DNA from 2 places in the Peribacillus sp. BM1 genome. Region 1 is predicted to be linked to the other one. Evidence: riboswitches for the same ligand, from Rfam matches in the RefSeq annotation. Region 1 holds a riboswitch; the other holds the start of a gene.
What was found. A riboswitch is a leader RNA that binds a small molecule or an ion and turns the genes downstream of it on or off. The one in region 1 is predicted to bind cyclic di-AMP.
Positions count from the first base shown of each region.

Region 2: linked by a shared signal. The riboswitch ahead of AC1MGI_RS20460 (TrkH family potassium uptake protein) and the one ahead of AC1MGI_RS06360 (cation:dicarboxylate symporter family transporter) in region 1 are both predicted to bind cyclic di-AMP.

Region 1 is NZ_CM155259.1:1,295,116-1,304,524, reverse strand. Features, by position in the region: gene cshA (degradosome RNA helicase CshA) at 1-570, opposite strand, end outside; gene AC1MGI_RS06375 (UDP-N-acetylmuramoyl-tripeptide--D-alanyl-D-alanine ligase) at 1,713-3,083, opposite strand; gene AC1MGI_RS06370 (D-alanine--D-alanine ligase) at 3,203-4,282, opposite strand; gene AC1MGI_RS06365 (hypothetical protein) at 4,683-5,450, opposite strand; gene AC1MGI_RS06360 (cation:dicarboxylate symporter family transporter) at 5,970-7,205, opposite strand; cyclic di-AMP (ydaO/yuaA leader) riboswitch at 7,334-7,474, opposite strand; gene AC1MGI_RS06355 (efflux RND transporter periplasmic adaptor subunit) at 7,664-8,911, opposite strand; gene AC1MGI_RS06350 (hypothetical protein) at 8,927-9,409, opposite strand, start outside.
Region 2 is NZ_CM155259.1:4,285,580-4,294,988, forward strand. Features, by position in the region: gene AC1MGI_RS20450 (amidohydrolase) at 24-1,622, opposite strand; gene AC1MGI_RS20455 (potassium channel family protein) at 1,872-2,537, opposite strand; gene AC1MGI_RS20460 (TrkH family potassium uptake protein) at 2,564-3,901, opposite strand; cyclic di-AMP (ydaO/yuaA leader) riboswitch at 4,346-4,486, opposite strand; gene AC1MGI_RS20465 (Na-translocating system protein MpsC family protein) at 4,741-5,103, shown strand; gene AC1MGI_RS20470 (hypothetical protein) at 5,271-5,465, shown strand; gene mbcS (acyl-CoA synthetase MbcS) at 5,929-7,509, opposite strand; gene AC1MGI_RS20480 (alpha/beta-type small acid-soluble spore protein) at 7,829-8,029, opposite strand; gene thiI (tRNA uracil 4-sulfurtransferase ThiI) at 8,120-9,334, opposite strand; gene AC1MGI_RS20490 (cysteine desulfurase family protein) at 9,340-9,409, opposite strand, start outside.

The DNA of each region.
Region 1 (9,409 bases):
GCGAATAGGATCTGGCATAGTAGCAGAAAACAGCAAAGTTTGTCTTTCACCTGGTACATTTGAAAGAATAGATTCGATATCCTCAATGAAACCCATGTTCAACATTTCATCCGCTTCATCCAATACCACAGTGTGAACGTTGCCCAATTTAATATTTTTACGTTTAATATGATCTAATAAACGACCTGGTGTACCAACGATAATATGTGGGTTTTTCTTTAATGCACGAATTTGACGATCAATATCTTGTCCGCCGTATACCGCCATTACGCGAGTGCGTTTTCCGTATCCAAGCTTGAATAATTCTTCAGAAACCTGAATAGCAAGCTCACGTGTTGGTGCGATTACGATTCCTTGTACGTTATCATCTTGAAGATCAATATTCTCAATTAACGGGATACCAAATGCGGCTGTTTTACCTGTTCCAGTTTGAGCTTGACCAATAATATCTTTCCCTTCTAATGCCAAAGGAATGGTTTGTGCTTGAATCGGACTCGCCTCTTCAAACCCCATTTTTTCGATTGATTTCATAGAAGTTCTGTCTAAACCTAATTCACTAAATAATGTCAAAATATTCGTACTCCTTTATAATTCATATATTCGTCAACATCCAAAATGGCTTGTGACGTCTAAATTGGGTCATTTGACCACAATTCACCAACTACGAGCTGGTTCTTGTTTATTATTTATCGTTTAAGAAAAGTTTTCTCAATGATCACCTAAAATACTTGCGTTTTTTAAATCCGAACTCCATTATAATAAATAAAAAGTCCCGAACAAAAGTCAAGCCTTGCGCAAATACTGATCTAGCGCTGGGTCCAGGAAATCTTTTTACAAAACATGTACCAAGAATGAAATTCAAAAATGGAAAGATCAAAGTAGCATACAAATTCGCATGTTTATTCAGGTGAGGGCTGCTGCATCTTTTTTCCTATGAGACAGGAGCCTACATAAAAGAAAAACTGTTTTGGACTTCAAGGATGAAATCCAAAGACAAAGCTGCAATTATGCCATAGTTTATGAATAGCCATCATGTAATTATCCAAAATGATTGCATATCAAATCCTATAGAATAAAACAAAACTTGACTTAAGCCAAGCTTCCCATAAAAAAACAGGCCCTTATGCGTTTGGGGAATGCGGAGTGGAAAGGAACCACAAGGATCATTTCTGGCAAGAGGGGTAGGAGATAATTAGAATCTCCCATCTATCATGTCATGAGCTTATGGAGCCAGCTACAGATAGCTGGACCTTCCTATTAGCAATTTAAGCTGCAAAGTGAGACAGCTTTTTATATTATTCAAGACGCGTGGCCTATTTAATCTGAAAGTACAAGATCTTCACCAAGTGAAGAATGAAATAACGTTTGTTTCTTAAAGAAACGATAAACAATCTTTGGATTAGTTATAGTATATACCATCTTCAACTTCCAAAGACATTTAAACTCATAATACATGTTACCATTTTCAGGTCGTTATTGCAATAAAGGAATCTAAAACTCAAACGAAATAGGCCGATTGAAAGAGGTGTTTTTATAGGTTTTTTACCATTAACCTCCAAACTATTTATACCTTTGTGACGTTAGACACCTCGTAACTCATAACTCGAGTGGCTAAGTTTATTCGTCAAATACCAAATACATGAAATAACTTAGTCATTAAAATAAGCCGATAAAATCTCCATAAACGGAAATTCACCGACTTATTACAGATTTCAATTTTGTAGAGCTTGAACAATTTCTTCTAATTTCATCCCTCTTGAGGCTTTTACTAGGATTAAATCATTTAGAGACGTACGTTGCTTTAAATCAGCAATTAACGCGGATTTATCATCATATGAAAACACTCGTTCTTCCGGAAAAGATTGCCGAGCTCCTTCAGCTATAAAATGACCAAGCGAACCATATGTAAAGACTGCATTGATCTTGTCTGGCTGAATGTTTTTACCAATATTCACATGATAATCTTCCTCTTGATTTCCGAGTTCTAACATGTCACCAAGGATGAGATATTTATTTTGGAATCCTGAAAGACTTTCAATCAGTTCAATCGCTGCCTTCATTGAGGTTGGACTTGCATTGTAGGCATCATTAATGATTTTTTCCCCTTTTGCTCCTTCAACCATTTCCATTCTCATATTGGTTAATCGGACCGATTCAAACCCTTTTCTGATATTAGCATCATTTACACGCAACAGTTTGGCTACAAGCATAGCGGCTAACGCATTTTGCACATTATGAAAACCAAGAACTGGAATTGTATATAGGTCTCCATTTATTTCAAAAGAAGTACTATTCTCGTTTTGAGTTATGGAGATGGGGTAAAGATCATTTTTGTTTTCTCTACCAAAGGATACAACGTGAAGATTCGTTAAGTCGCGTTCAATTCGATCACGTAATAATGGTTCATCTCCATGATAAATCAGCGTTCCACCATCTTTAAGACCTGAAACAATCTCAAGTTTAGCATTTGCAATTTCTTCTCTTGAACCGAGATCCAATAGATGAGACTCGCCAATATTCGTAATAATTGCCAAGTCTGGTTCTGCAAGTGTGGACAGAAATGCAATTTCACCACGGCTGCTCATGCCCATTTCAAGAACGGCCACTTCTGTGTCTTCATCCATCCCTAGAATGGTTAACGGAAGTCCAAGGTGATTATTAAAGTTTCCGCTTGTTTTATGAATGCGGTAGGTTGTTTGCAGTAAGGACGCTATCATATCTTTCGTGGTCGTTTTTCCATTACTCCCTGTTACGCCAATTACTTTACAATTTAGTTGCTTTCGATACGCCCTGGCTAGTTTCTGTAATGCTTTTTCTGTATTCTCTACAAGGATGACCGGAAGTCCGGCTGGCAGTTCCCCCGCATCCTTTTGCCACAAAGAAGCAGCTGCCCCCTGCGAAACGGCCTTTTCTACATATTGATGTCCATCAACATGTTCGCCACTAAGGGGGATGAACATGTTGTTAAACTCAATATTTCTAGAATCAATCGAAACTCCTGCCACTATAATGGATTCAAAATCTGTAATGTTATTCAATCCATCGACCATTTCATGGATTTGCTTTAACGTTTTTTTCAACATCATGTTCCTCCTAGGGGTTTTAGAAAATTGCAGCTTATCCCTTATCACCAAGCTATTTCAGTAAGGAAAACGACAGCCATTCGGTTGTCGTTTCCACTTCTAGGCTGCAAAGCATCCCATTAAAAGCTATATTTAATCTTCTGCTTTTCTTCATAACGTTCTTGCGCCAAATTCACTAATGTCTCGATTAATTGAGGATATTCGACTCCTGTATGTTTCCATAATAAAGGAAACATGCTAAATGGAGTAAAGCCAGGCATCGTATTTACTTCATTAATATATGCCTTTCCTTCTTTCGTTAAGAAGAAGTCAGCACGAACCAATCCGGAACAATCAAGAGATTTGAAGGATGTAATAGCCATTTCACTTAAAGACTGATAGTCCGTTTCGGAAATCTCTGCGGGGATGACCATCGCGGTATCTCCATCTTCATATTTTGCTTTATAATCATAGAAGTCTTTTTTTGCAATAATTTCGCCAGCTACCGAACACTTAGGGCGATCATTGCCGAGAACGCCAATTTCAATTTCACGAGCAACGATTCCTTCTTCAACAATGATTTTTCGGTCAAATAGGAATGCTTCAACAAACGCAGCTGCGAGCTCTTCCCTATTCACACATTTACTAATTCCAACACTTGATCCGAGATTCGCTGGCTTAACAAAGCATGGATAGCCTAATTCAGCTTCAATTTTGCCATAGGCGCGGTCCTTATCCGTTTCCCACTCTGAACGAATAAACCATGTATATTTAACTTGTGGTAGTCCTGCTTGGGCAAAAATATTCTTCATAATTACTTTGTCCATGCCAGCAGACGAAGCTAGAACTCCATTTCCTACATAAGGTACATTTACTAATTCCAGCACCCCTTGAACTGTACCATCTTCTCCATTCGGACCATGAAGGAGAGGGAAAAGACAATCGAACCCTTCATCTCCATCCTCTTTGGAAACTTGCCCTGTAGAACGAATTGCTAAAGGTGACATGGCATCTTTAGCTGATAATATAAGACTTTTCACGCTCTCAACCGGTCCGGTCAACTGAGGCCCTTTTACCCAAACCCCTTCTTTCGTTATGTATATCGGATATATATCGAACTTCTCTAAATCTAATGCTTTAATGACCGCTAAAGCCGTCTGCAACGAAACGTCATGCTCAGCAGACTTTCCGCCATAAAGCAGTCCAAGTTTTGTTTTCATTTTCATTAAACCTCCAGTACTCTTTTCACTTTATCCCGCATTAACGGGCAGTAAGATCCCAACCTCAAGGCTTAGATGTATCGAAGAAGCCTGGGTGGGGGATGAAGAAAACCCCCACTGATTGAAGTTTTACTTTATTATTGTACCACCTTCATCTTCAGTTAAAAATGAAAAAGAAGTGCTGTTTGATAACTTACCTAAACATACCAATAATTCTACCGCACATACCTTACATCTTATGTAGCAATAGCACGGACTACACCATGAATTATCGTGTTTTACTTAAATGCCCCACATACAAAATGGGACTGACTAAAAGCTCAGTCATTCTCACTTTATCCGATGTATCAAGATGAAAATCATCAAACATGGAATATTTACTTCAGCAAAATAAGATCGTTTAGTTAAGAATAACGCTCCATTCTTTAGTCTTTCGATGTAAAACAATTAACGCTTTTGGCCGATGATCCTTCAAATCATTAAATCCGTCCATCATATCATCCATATTTACATAGTCGCCAATGATCCAACCCGGAATTTCTATTTTGGTCCTCGAATGCTGAATATCCTGAAGGGAAAAGACAACACCCTCAGCCGTTAGCGGGATGAGCCTTTGAAGCACATCAAAAGGAATTTCTGGGTACTCCCTTTTTTTCTTTAATCCAAACCAATTTCTTTCGGCACGTAATGTCTCCAGTTTCAACATAAGTGCATTGCCAAATATTTGAGTTAATGCATCTTGGCTTCGAAAATAAACCTTATTGAACCACCCATCATCATGCGCAAGATAAACAAATTGATTATTCAACTTTCCGAAAAATGGTGGACGTAAATGAGTTTTACAATGGCCAACATACAAAAGTTCAGCAATTTCTTGACCATTTAATTCATCAAGCCCTGCTTCCTCTTCAAAATCAATCCAGCAAAAATCACCATACCCATATACATGATCTTTCAGGAGTTTTTCAACATCTCCATTCGGAACAAATTCCAATAGCGTATTCATGTTAAACTCCCCATCATCATATCCATGTTTCAACAATAAAAGATTAGGTAAGGGGCCTTCATACGAATAAACAAATTCCCGAAACGTCATGCCGGAGAAAATCACAAATCGCTCAGAAGCATGCAAGTGTATATATAGGACGTCTCTTATCTCATTTTTCATAATACCAATACCCTCCACAACAGTTATTGGTGATAAAGTGAAACTTCAATCAGTGAAGGGTTCCTCATCCTCACTGATTGTTCGTTGAACCAATCATCGGGCATTTACGGGCAGATGATCTCCCACTTACTCTACTGGGATTCCCTAAAAGCCTTGAAGCGGGAGTCATGTTGCTCGTTAATGCGGGATAAAACTGGTGAAATTATCATCCATCATCACTATTATCATTTTACCAAATCATTTAAAATAATGTGACAAAACCTCCAAGTTACTTATAATTCTTCATTATTTTGAGGGAGATCTTTCTCTTTATAAAGAGTGAATGAAAAAATAGATTCATCCATAATAAAAAACAGCTATTGGATTTTACCCCTTTAGCTGTCTTTTTTGTGAAAAAGGGGCGAGGCTTCGCAAAGTCAGCTCCGCACCGCCACCTTCAAAAGATTATACAGTTTGAGAACCTAAACCTTTTCATCGTTTTCGTTTTAGTCAGGCGCTCATGGATGTTTTTATCAAAAATTATGACACTTTTTCAGGATTAAAATTACCTTCCCATTTAGAGATAACAATCGCTGCAAGAGAGTTCCCAATAACATTTACCACTGTACGACCCATATCAAGAATACGGTCGATCCCAGCTATAAACGCCAATCCTTCGATAGGAATTCCAACTGTGCCTAATGTAGCTAATAGAACAACGAAAGAGACTCCTGGTACACCAGCAATACCTTTAGATGTGACCATCAATACTAGCATTAACGAAATTTGATCAGCAATACTCATATCAATGCCATACATTTGAGCAATGAAGATAGCAGCTAACGCTTGATAAAGAGTGGAACCGTCAAGGTTAAAGGAATAACCAGTCGGTATGACAAAAGAAGCAATATGCCTAGGACATCCCGCCTTTTCCACTTTTTCCATAATTCTCGGAAGGACAGCCTCAGAGCTTGCTGTTGAAAAAGCTAATATAAGCTCCTCTTTGATTAGTTTAATTAATTTAAAAAGACTATAACCGACTAATTTCGCGATAATTCCCAAGACCACGATCACAAAGAAAATCATCGTTCCATATACTGAAATTACTAACTTCCCTAGCGGGATAAGGGAAGCCAATCCAAACTTAGCAACCGTGACACCAATCAAGGCAAACACTCCAAAAGGAGCAAACCTCATAATTTGATTCGTAACATAAAACATCGCATCTGCTGTTCCTTGAAAGAATGCCAAAACCGGCTTCCCTCTTTCTCCGATCGCATTAATCCCTAGACCAAATGCCAGAGAAAAGAAAATAATGGCTAGCATGTCCCCTTCAGCAACTGCAGCAATCGGATTCGTTGGTACAATGTTCACAATCGTATCGATTAGTGATTCGCTTTCCTTCGACTCTGCTGTATCAACATAACTGCCGATATCCGTTTGATCAAGTTCCCCCATATTCACTCCAGCGCCTGGCTGCAGTACATTTGCCGCAATGATTCCGACTATAATTGCAATTGTCGTCACAATTTCAAAGTACAAAATCGTCTTACCACCAATTTTCCCAAGCTGTTTGATATCACCAACACCTGCAACTGCGACAATAATACTGGCTACAATAATCGGTACGACAATCATTTTAATTAAACGAAGAAATATATCGCCAATCGGCTGTAAATAAGACGCAATCGTTGGACTACCATAAAAGATCGCCCCCACGATAATCCCTAGAACCAGACCAATTAATATTTGGCTAGCTAAGCTTATTTTTTTCATCTAACATCCTCACCTTCTGTAAATTTTTTGCTAAAAAAGCAAATGTCTCGGTAAGGGAAACAAGATAGAAGGTTTCACGCAATAAAAAAAGACACTACGGGTGTCTTTGCGCGTGAACAATTTACATTTTGTTCCCTCTAAGACGCTGACGAGGTTAGCTGTCGGGTTAGGACCTGGAAACACATGCCCCTTCATAAGAATTCACCCCAAGCGGTACAGGACCACGAAATTGGTTCCCCCGTTCTATTAAGATTAAGCGGAAATAACATTATATTAAAATATTATATTAAAAACCCAAAGCTGTAAATATATTTTTCATACTACGGGTAGGAAATTTACCCCAGTACAGTCTCGCACACGCTTTACAAACTTATTTTTGCCAAAGAAAGGAATGCTTTTCATTATTCACACGGGATCACATATCCACGTGAACGATAAATAGCATGGCTTTAGCTCAATTATTTTTCTAACAGTCCAATTAAAAAGAAACGAAGTTTTTGACGTTTAGATAGTTCATTAAATGCTGTAATTGTCACTTTTTCAGTTTGAAGAGGCGTGATAAATGCAGGCTTTTTATAAGGAATGCTTTTCGAATCCTTTAAAAGGATATTCCCTAATTCAAGTCCATCTTTCACTTCCTGAATTCCAGCAAATTCGAGGCCCGTTGTAATCACTTGCTTTGTGACAATACCGTTTCCATTCAGCCTGTAAACAGATGGTTTTTTTTCTAATTGAATCGCTGCTTTTGGCAAAGAAAGTACACCCTTCGCTTCCGCAGTCACCACAGACAATTTCACTTTAGAACCAATCATTATAGATTCGGGTTCTTCTTGCATAGTCGCTTGAAAAGCATATTTACTCGGAGTTTCAACAGTTGGCTCTGTTTCTGGAAACGGCTGAATTGCGGATATTGTTCCATTAATTTTCTTTTTTCCACTCGATTGTTTCGCAATAATTTTCATGCCAGGTTCTGCTTTTTTTGCCTGTTGTTCATTAAGAGAGCCTTCAATCGCTAACGTATTTGAAGCAATTGTTATAATTGGAGACTTCAGTTGTTTATTTACTTTCTTCACAATTCCTTCTGTTTCACTTGCCGTCATTGCCGTATCGCCATGTTCATCCAAATAGTTTAACTGGCTTTCATAAGCCCGTATTTTCTCTTCAAGTTTCTTCTTCTCTAATTCTTGTTTATAGATCTCCTGTTGAATTGAACTTATGATCATCGCAGAAGAATCAAGATCATCTAAAGGGAGTCCTGCCTCTTTTGCTACTTCTCTTTCTTTAGCAGATGGTGCCTCTGGAATGGTATCCTGATAACTGGATAACTCATCAATATATTCTTCGATCCCCGCTATTTCGCCCTCATAACGGTTCTTCTCTGTTTCAAGCTCGCCCTTTACCTGATCCAGTTTAGGTGTTATGTATTCAAATAAAGGCGTGCCTGCCGTTACTTCATCTCCCTCTTTTACAAGGAATTTTTGAAATTCTTTATCTTGGTCATTATAATAATAGTTGTACTCTTCCAATGGTTTAATTACCGCATCTGTTTCAAATCTTTCTATAATATCGGCTTTCTTAACTTCAGTCCACTCTCCGGCTAATAAAGTCCGAGCCACCTTACTATCTTTTTTCTCAATTAAAAAAAAGTTCAAAGCAATGAAACCCGTTGCAAGTACGGCTAGTGTACCAATTTTCCATTTATTCATATAGCCCTACCTCCCTTATAAAAACACACGAACATCGATATAAGCCAAAAATGCGGCTACAAACCAAGATGCCAGGTAAAACACACAAATCATAATAAGTAGTATGTATTTATTTTTCTCAGTCAACTCTCGTAAGTAGTAATAGATGATTCCGATAATCGCCATCTGAAATAAACTAATTTCCCCAAAAAAGTGAATAAAGTATTCATTTGAGAGGATAGATTGACTAATCACTCCTAATGAAAATGGATTAGCACTTTGGTTTAAATCCATCTGCAAAAGAAATGGTATGTATACTACCTTTTCTAGCAAGTGCAAAGCAAAGGCAATCATTTGAACAGCTGCAACTTTCTTAAATGGGATATCTAAAATAACCCAAAAAACAACAGCAGCCAACACAACATAAAAGGTTGGGTACAGAAGGCCTGCCAGCAGTTTCCCTGCTATAACAAGTAGTTTCCCTGCTTCATATTCACTTTCTCCAAGCTTGGTTATTTC
Region 2 (9,409 bases), 1.4 Mb from region 1:
GCAAGTTTCTACTTCTTCTATGATTATTTTTTCGCATAGACAATCTGTTCGTTGACAACTGTCATACCTGCTTGTATTTCAAGCCATTCATCAGGCTGGACGGCGTACAAGTCATTTTCAAAAACTGTGAAATCGGCCACATACCCTGGAGCAATCTTGCCACGCGATCCTTCTTGCCCAATCGCATAAGCACTCCCAGTCGTATATAAGGAGAGCGCCTCAAATAGCGATAGACATTCCTTTTCATTATAAATCGTTTGGTCTGGACCAAACGGCTTTCTTCTTGTCACAGCAGCATGAATACCGAGCAACGGATTGACCGGTTCAATCGGCGCATCTGAACCGCCTGCACAATGAATGCCTTCTTCAATGAATGTGTTCCATGCATAGTTATATTCCATATGCTCTTTTCCTATTTTATCAATAACCCATGGAAAATCAGAAGGGACAAAGCCAGGTTGAATATCGAAAATCACCGGTAAATCTTTGGCACGATCTAATAAATCTTTTCTCATAATTTGTGCATGAATAAGCCGATCTCTCAATCCAGGCTTTGGTGGGTAAGCGTAAATGGCATCCAGTACCCTTTCGAATGCAAGATCACCAATTGCATGTACAGCGATTGGCATCTCATAATTCCTTGCTTTTTGAACAAGATCATGTAGTTCCTTTTCTGTATAAATCGCCACACCTTGCGTATCCGGAAGGTCACGATACGGGTGGCTTAATAATGCCGTATTGCCGCCAAGTGATCCGTCTGCAAATAGTTTCATCGCATCTAATTCAATTAACCCTTGTTTACTGCGATATCCATACCCAGCTTCTTTCATGTCATCAACCACTTCATTATGAACGAGCAGGCTGACACGGAATGGCAATCTCGCTTCCTCAATAACTGAAACAAATGCTTGATAAGTTGGCAAAAATCCATTGTAATAATGTAAATCTTCCGAATGCCCCCCAGTTAAGCCAAGTCTATGGCAATCACGAATCGAAGCAGACAACGCACGCCTCACATATTCCTCCGTAATTCCCGGTACATGATTCATGATCAGTTTCAAAGCAGGGGCTTCTTTAAACATACCGTTTAAGCGGGCATCCTTATAACGCCCAACCACTCCGCCAAACGGCTGCTCGATATTTTCCTTAATGCCACTACCTGTCAAAGCCGAGGAATTCACAACGACAGCATGACGGCAAGCCCTTTTTAAAACGATCGGATGTTCATTGGATAGTTGATCCAAGTCATCTCGCAATATAAGTGTAGAATCTGGCCATTCATTTTCATTCCAACCTTCTGCAATAATCCATTCTCCAACAGGCGTTTGTGCACATTTTTCAAGTAAAGCCTGTAGGATTTCATCTCTGCTCATCATCGAAAGGTCCAACCTCATTAGCTTTTCACCAAGTCCAATCAAGTGCAGATGGCTATCCACAAGTCCTGGAATAAGCATTTGACCTTGCAAATCGACTTCATTCGTAATGGTGTATCGATATGTATCTCGAAGTTCTGAAACCTCGCCAACCTCAATGATTAAGCCATTTTCAGTAAAAATCGCCTCTACTTGATCATATTCTGTTTGCATCGTATAAATGCTTCCGTTATACCAAAGCGTCCCCATTGTTTGCCCCCCACACACTTGCTCTATTTAACCACATTGCTTTCTTCCTAAAGTGTATCACCAAACTCAGAGTATTCCACAAGAAAACGTATTAGGGGCATAGAGTGTGCCTCAAAAGGTCTGACGCTTCTTTTTGAGACACACCCACGAGCCACGAAACTTCATCAAAATAGCATAATCTAATAATCCAAATCTGGTCAGTCTTGTGCACCCGCTTAGAAGTAGCTGTTGCTCATAGTCGCGTTTTAGCTACAATGATGATTCTATATTTGAAAATTTAGCTAAGTCCTCTCTGTTCCCAATTACCACTAATAAATCTCCTGTATGAATAATCTGATCTGAGGATGGAGATACGATTATTTCTCCTTCTCTAACGATGGCAATGACACTTACATTGTATTTGGCACGAATATCAAGATCTCGTAAACTTTTTTCCGCCATTCTAAGTGGAATGATGATTTCCTCGATATTGAATTCTTTTGACAGTTCAATGTAGTTCAACATATTCGGTGATAGGAGCTGATTGGCAACTCGTTCCCCCATGTCTCTTTCAGGATAGATGATCCAATCAGCCCCTATTTTCTCTAAAACCCGGCCATGGTGCTTGCCTAGAGCTTTCGCTATGACTTTTTTCACTCCAAATTCTTTTAAAAGCATAACGGTTAAAATGCTCGACTGCATGTCATTCCCAATTGCGACAATTACACAATCAAAATTACGAATCCCGATTGAAATAAGCGCCTTTTCTTCTGTAGTATCTGCCACGACTGCATGAGTAACGGCTAATTCAGCATCTTCGACTCGTTCCTCATTACAATCAATTCCCAAGACATCCTGCCCAGCCTCATGTAATTTTCGAGCTACACTCATGCCAAATCTCCCCAAACCAATAACCGCATATTGTCGTTTGACCATATCTTATTTACACTCCCTATTTTTCATTAACCGATCATTATTTTCCCCTTTGGATGACGAAATGCATCCGGTTTACGCCTCATAGCAACGGCAAAAGCAATCGTTAAAGGACCTAATCTTCCTGCGAACATCGTGAATATAATGAGTACACGACCAATAGGTGATAGTTCTGGGGTTAATCCCATCGATAGACCTACTGTGCCGAACGCTGAAGTCGCTTCAAATAGATACATCATAAAATCATGGCCTTTTTCCGTGATACTCAGTAGCATGGTCATGGTAATAACAAGGAATAATCCACTTACCGTTACAGTAAGTGCTTTAAATATCGTGTCAAAAACAATGCGTTTATGAAAGAAGACGACATCTTCTTTTCCTTTAATTTGTGAAAAGACGGTTCCAAGTAAAGTAGCAAAGGTAGTCGTTTTAATTCCGCCACCTGTTGAACCCGGAGAAGCGCCAATAAACATCAAGATACTCGTCAGAAATAATGTTGGTTGTGTTAATTCTGAAATATTCAATGTATTAGCTCCATCTGTTCTCGCTGTCACCGATTGAAACAAGGCTGCTAATCCTTTTCCAAGATAGGATAAAGGCTCTAATGTTTTATCATTGCCATATTCAAAAATGAAGATTAAAATGCCCCCACCTACAGTTAAAATTAGACTAGTCAGTAATACCAACTTCGTATGCACAGATAAGCGTTTTGTATCATGATATTCATAAAGTTCATTCATTACGATAAAACCAATTCCTCCTAATGTGATAAGCGCACAAACGGTTAGTACGACCGTTGGATCTTCCGCGTACGGGGTCAAACTCCGAAATCCTCCCAGTAAATCAAAACCTGCATTATTAAAATTGGAGATTGAATGAAAAATGCCAAAATAGATGGCTCGACCAATCGGCATATCAAAAGAAAAACGGATCGATAAAATAATGGCACCGCCAAGCTCGATCGCTCCTGTAAAAATCAACACTCTTTTTACTAACCTGACAATGCCTTCCATCGATAATTGGTTTAACGCTTCTCGAAGTAATAATCTTTCTTTCAGTGATATTCTTTTGCCTAAGAGAAAAAAGAAAAAAGTTGCAACTATCATAAACCCTAATCCGCCGATTTGAATGAGCAGTAATATGACAATCTCGCCAAAACTGCTAAATGTGCTTCCTGTATCTACAATGACAAGCCCTGTCACACATGTAGCAGATGTTGCGGTAAATAAAGCATTCAAGAACGAGAGACCGACTCCATCTTCTGTTGAAAAGGGAAGTGTCAGTAATAATGCACCTATTAAAATTACGGCCGCAAAGCCCAATACAAGAATTTTTGGCGGGTTTAGAAAATCTGTTATTTTTGTCATAATGATCTCCTACTTATTAAAATATTGAATCGAGCATCATTCCATTCTGCAACGTCATAAAATTATTTATCCCGCATTAATGGAGAGTCAAGCCCCCACTGATTGAAGTTTCACTTTATCAAAAAGGGAAAAGCAGATTGAACACCAAAAAGACCAATGGTACTTTTCTCCGTAATGCAGTCATGCACGATCATTCAAGATTCCAGCGGTAAACCAAACGATTCACACAATGGTATTGAATGCTTGCCAAAACAACATGTTGATTGGAGAAAAAGTACTCATTGGTCTACTTAACGCCCAGCAAGTTATCCACTCTCTTTGCGTTCTATCATCCAAGAAACTTTTTCATATTTACATATATTAAAAAGACCTACAGATTGTTCATTAGGCTGCTTTCTTGCTTCACTCACAACAAAAAAGCCCCCTTAAAATTAGGTAGTCTTATGAACTCCTTCGCTAAGCCTGTGAAGAAAGCTTTCGGGCAGGGTGGCGAAAGAGTATCTCATCCTTTCTGCAAAAGCAGAATTAATCCCAAATTAGTGGGTCCTCCGTTCTCAATTAATTGAGATTGGGCCGATATCAAATTTGTTATTTATGAGAATTATTGTACGCCCGCTGTATAATCATTGTAAACTCATTAAAAGTACTAGATATGTTCAAATTCATCCAAATACAGGTGAATTCATCAAATATTCACACAACAACTCTGTTTCACGCAGTAATTCTACGTATTTCACCTGATTTTAAAGTTTTATAAAGATTTTATTTTTGCATTGACAAGACCTTACTTTGGACATTATGATAACCCCATAAATCTCAGAAAGGTAATTGGAGGCATTATGTCAAATTCCAAAAAGAAACTAGAGGCTGAAATTAGTGCTGCATTTATCAAGTTCCAGCGTGAGTTGATCGGCAGAGGTCCACAGGAAGCCAAAACATATATCATTAATGACATGTTGATTACCCGATTCAAAGGTGTTCTAACGGTAGAAGAAAAGCATCTTGTCAATCGAAATTCTGGGAAAAAACTTGTCAAACAAATGCGGGAGCTGCTTCGTGAAATGTACAGCGAAGATTATGAAAAAATTGTCGAACATTATACTGGCTGTAAAGTTCTTTCCTCTCATAGTGATATTAGTACAAAAACTGGGGAGAGAATCGAGGTTTTTATTATGGATAAAGACTTAGAGAAGAGCCTTTAAGATGGGGTAATTCAGACTACAATGCTAGCAATCTTTACGTTGTCGAAATTTGTAATTAATTGACTAAAAGAAATGCATTTATTTAGATTAATAGATTGTATACTGTATATGATCACAAGACCTTTTTGTGAGTTGGAATTTCATTATGAATATGTAGGAGAGTAAATATGGGGAATATTTCTAACAGATATGTAATTAACGCCGTTGGTAAAGGCGGTCAGACATACTTAACCCATTGTCAGGATAAAGAAGCGCTTAAGAAATGGATAGCCGAACACGAAGATCATCTTGTCATGAATGAGTTAAAGATTGTGGATAAGAAAAAGCATCCATTGTTAAAGTTATTTTCTTTAAAAAGATAATCAGCAAACATTTAATAAAAGAGGTTGTCTAAACAAAAGAACTGGTCCTCACACTCTATACATCGTTTATCCGACATGTCCTGTACACGTATAAACAATGATAGTAGATGTAGGGGCTAATTCGTTTGTGAAACAACCTCTCTTTATTTTATCATTTCAGGCGAAACACTCGTTCGCACGGTACAATATTCCTGTACAAGTTGTTCTTTGAAAACTGAAGATACGAGGTTGTGACAGGAAAAACGTCTGTCACGTAAAATCTTCAACGTTCTTTCTATTCCACACGTACCGAAGTTGCTATTCCTTAGCTAAAGTAGGACGTGTGGCGAGTCAACGTACGAGATATTAAGCTATAACCGTAGGGACTACGGGGTTAGCCTGCTAAATAACTGAAGGATACTTTGGTGTTCGCAGGAATCCCCCACTTCAAATTTCGTATGAAATTAAGTGGGGGGGAGTTCAATTAACCAGTATGATTTTCATCCAAATTGCGCAAATCTACTCGGCGGATTTTCCCCGAAGTCGTTTTTGGCAGTTCTTTAATAAATTCAATTTTCCGCGGATATTTATAAGGTGCTGTCACTTTTTTCACATGCTCTTGAAGTGTTTTCACCAACTGTGGTTCATTTTCATCGACATGTTCCTGAAGCACGATATATGCCTTGACGACATTTCCTCTTACTTCATCCGGACTTGCTACTACAGCACATTCTTTCACATAAGCATGCTTAATGAGTGCATCTTCCACTTCAAACGGTCCAATCGTATAGCCAGAGCTGATGATCATATCATCCCCGCGCCCCTCAAACCAGAAATAGCCGTCTTCGTCTTTTCTTGCTTTATCCCCTGTTACATAATACTCGCCACGAAATTGCATAGCTGTACGTTCAGGGTCGCGATAATAACTTTTGAACAAAGCTGGGGTTTCGATATGTACAGCAATATCTCCGACTTGACCTACTTGACAAGGTACTCCATCTTCATCAATGATTTCAACTCGATTACCAGGTGTCGGTTTCCCCATTGAGCCAGGTTTCAGTTCCATCCCTATGGAAATCCCGACTAACAGCGTATTTTCTGTCTGACCGTATCCATCTCGTACTTGAATATTGAAGTACTTTTCGAATATATCAATTACTTCACGATTCAATGGCTCGCCTGCCGATACCGCACTGTGCAGATCGGTAAGACTATAGTCTGCCAAATTATCCACTTTTGCCATTAATCGATATTCCGTTGGCGTACAACATAGAGCATTCACTTTGTAATCCTCAAGTAGTTTTAAATATTTCTTTGCTTCAAATTTGCCATGATACACAAGGCCAGTAGCACCAGATCCTAGTACAGCAAGGAACGGACTCCAAATCCACTTTTGCCAACCAGGGGCCGCAGTCGCCCACACTGTATCACCTTCACGAACACCTAGCCAGTTTGCGGCTGCTGTTTTTAAATGTGCATATGCCCAGCCATGGGTATGTACTACACCTTTAGGATTGCTGGTCGTACCAGATGTATAGGAAAGAAAAGCCATGTCTGAGCTTTTCGTATCAGCTAGTGCAAGCGTATCACTGGATGTTTGTATTTTCTCCTCCAAATAGAGCCATCCTGGGACTTCCTGACCAACCGATAATTTCACCAGCTGCTCTGTGTCTTTAACTGCATTTACCTGATCGCAAAATTGATGATAGCAAATGACTCCCTTCACCTCAGCATGCCTTACTCGGTATTCAATATCCTTTGGCCTTAACATTTCTGAGCATGGGATAACCACGATTCCAATCTTAAGTGCTGCTAGATATACTTCATATGCCTCAATTAGCCTTGGAATGATGATGAGGGCAATATCCCCTTTTTCAAATCCTGCATCTTTTAAGACATGACCGGTTTTGTTAACTCGTTTCATTAAAGCATCGTATGTAACTTCTTTCTTTACTCCATCCTCAGATTCCCATTTTAAGGCTAAACGGTTCTTGTCTTTTGCGAATCTTTCCATTTCACTAACAAGATTATACTTCTCTGGAGCAATCAAATCTTCTCTTCTCATTGTATTTCTCCTTCCTTTTTACAAGAAACAACATTAACTATTTAAAACATGGAAACCAACTTCCTTATGTTGCGGCACAAATTTATAGATTTTCACACAAAGTTTAGTTTAATTCTCATTATCATTGGTAATCCTGTTCAAGTTAACAAAGTTTTGTTCCTTTTATCTTTATACAAAACCTCAAGATATATTATACAGCTTTATCAAGTATGTAAAATAATAAATATTTTTCTTATCTTATCAGAAAATAAAATAGAATGGAAAACAAATGAAAGAAAGCGGGCGAAATCGCCCGCTTTCTGTAGCCATATTTATGAAATTATCGTTGGTACCCGCCTAATTGTTGTTCAGCCATTTGAACTAGACGTTTTGTGATTTCACCACCAACTGAACCGTTAGCACGTGAAGTTGTTTCACCGCCAAGCTGTACACCGAATTCAGATGCAATTTCAAATTTCATTTGATCTAGAGCTTGTTGTACACCAGGTACGACAAGTTGATTTGAGTTGTTGTTTGCCATGTGTTTTTCACCTCCTTGTAAGTATAGAATGTGTAAAAACACATGGCTTCATTCATTGATTTGTTGGTAATTATAGTCAGAGTTTCCAGTCTAGAACAAGTCTTCTAATTGCTTTTCTCCAGTAGCTTTTTCACCAAAGTGAATTTTTTGGATTTCAGTCTGTTCCACAGCATCTGCAATCAGCTTATCAAAGTCCACAAAGCTTTCATAATACTGAACCTTTTCGAGCTTTGGCTTTGTCTTAGGACTTGCCGGTGTAAATACCGTACAGCAATCTTCGTATGGTTGATTCGATATCTCAAATGTATCATATTGCTTCGCAAGCTCAATAATTTCTAATTTGTCCATTGCGATAAGTGGACGCAATACAGGCGTTGAGATTACTTCATTGATCGCAAACATGCTATTCATCGTCTGACTTGCTACCTGTCCAAGACTTTCCCCAGTTATAATTGCCAGCGCTTCTTCTTTTTCTCTGATCGCATCAGCTATGCGCAGCATTAAACGACGTGTGCTCGTCATTGTATAGTTCTCTGGTATTTGTTTTTGGATCAGCATTTGAATTTCTGTAAACGGAACAATATGAACTTTCATGCTTCCGTTCACTAATGCGAGTTTTTCAGCTAAGTCTATGACCTTCTGTTTGGAACGTTCGCTCGTGAATGGCGGGCTATAGAAATGAATACATTCAATTTCAAGACCACGCTTCATGGAAAGGAAGCCTGCAACCGGGCTATCTATTCCGCCTGAAAGCATGAGCATCGCCTTTCCACTCGAGCCAAATGGAAGACCACCTGCACCATGAATATTCTCGCCTGATAAATAGACTGCTTCCTTGCGTACTTCTACACGTAAATCTAAATCTGGATTTTTCACATCCACCTTTAAAATTCCATCTTTATTCCGTAACAAATGTCCACCAAGAAGATGGTTCAATTCATTCGTATCATATGGAAAATCTTTATCCGAACGCTTTGTCGAAACTTTAAACGTTTCAATTTCTCCCGATAACTGGTCGATATAATATAAAGCAGCCGTTTTAATTTCTTCGATATCACGGCCTATTTTTAAAGCTGGGCTTAATGACTGAATGCCATATACCCCTTTTATTTGGTCAATGATCTTCTGATGATCTTCGCCATTTAATATAATGTACATCCGTTCCCGACTTGCGGTCAGTTTGGCCGCTTTAAAATCTCTTAATGCCCAACGAATATGATTTTTGAGTTTATCAACAAAGCTTTTTCGATTACGTTTCTTTGTTGAAATCTCACCATAACGAATGATAATATGATCAAATTTCATTTATTTTACCTCATTACCTTTTGTAGTTTTAAAAGTGTGTTCTTAATTTCCTGAAGTACGAACTCCACTTCATAA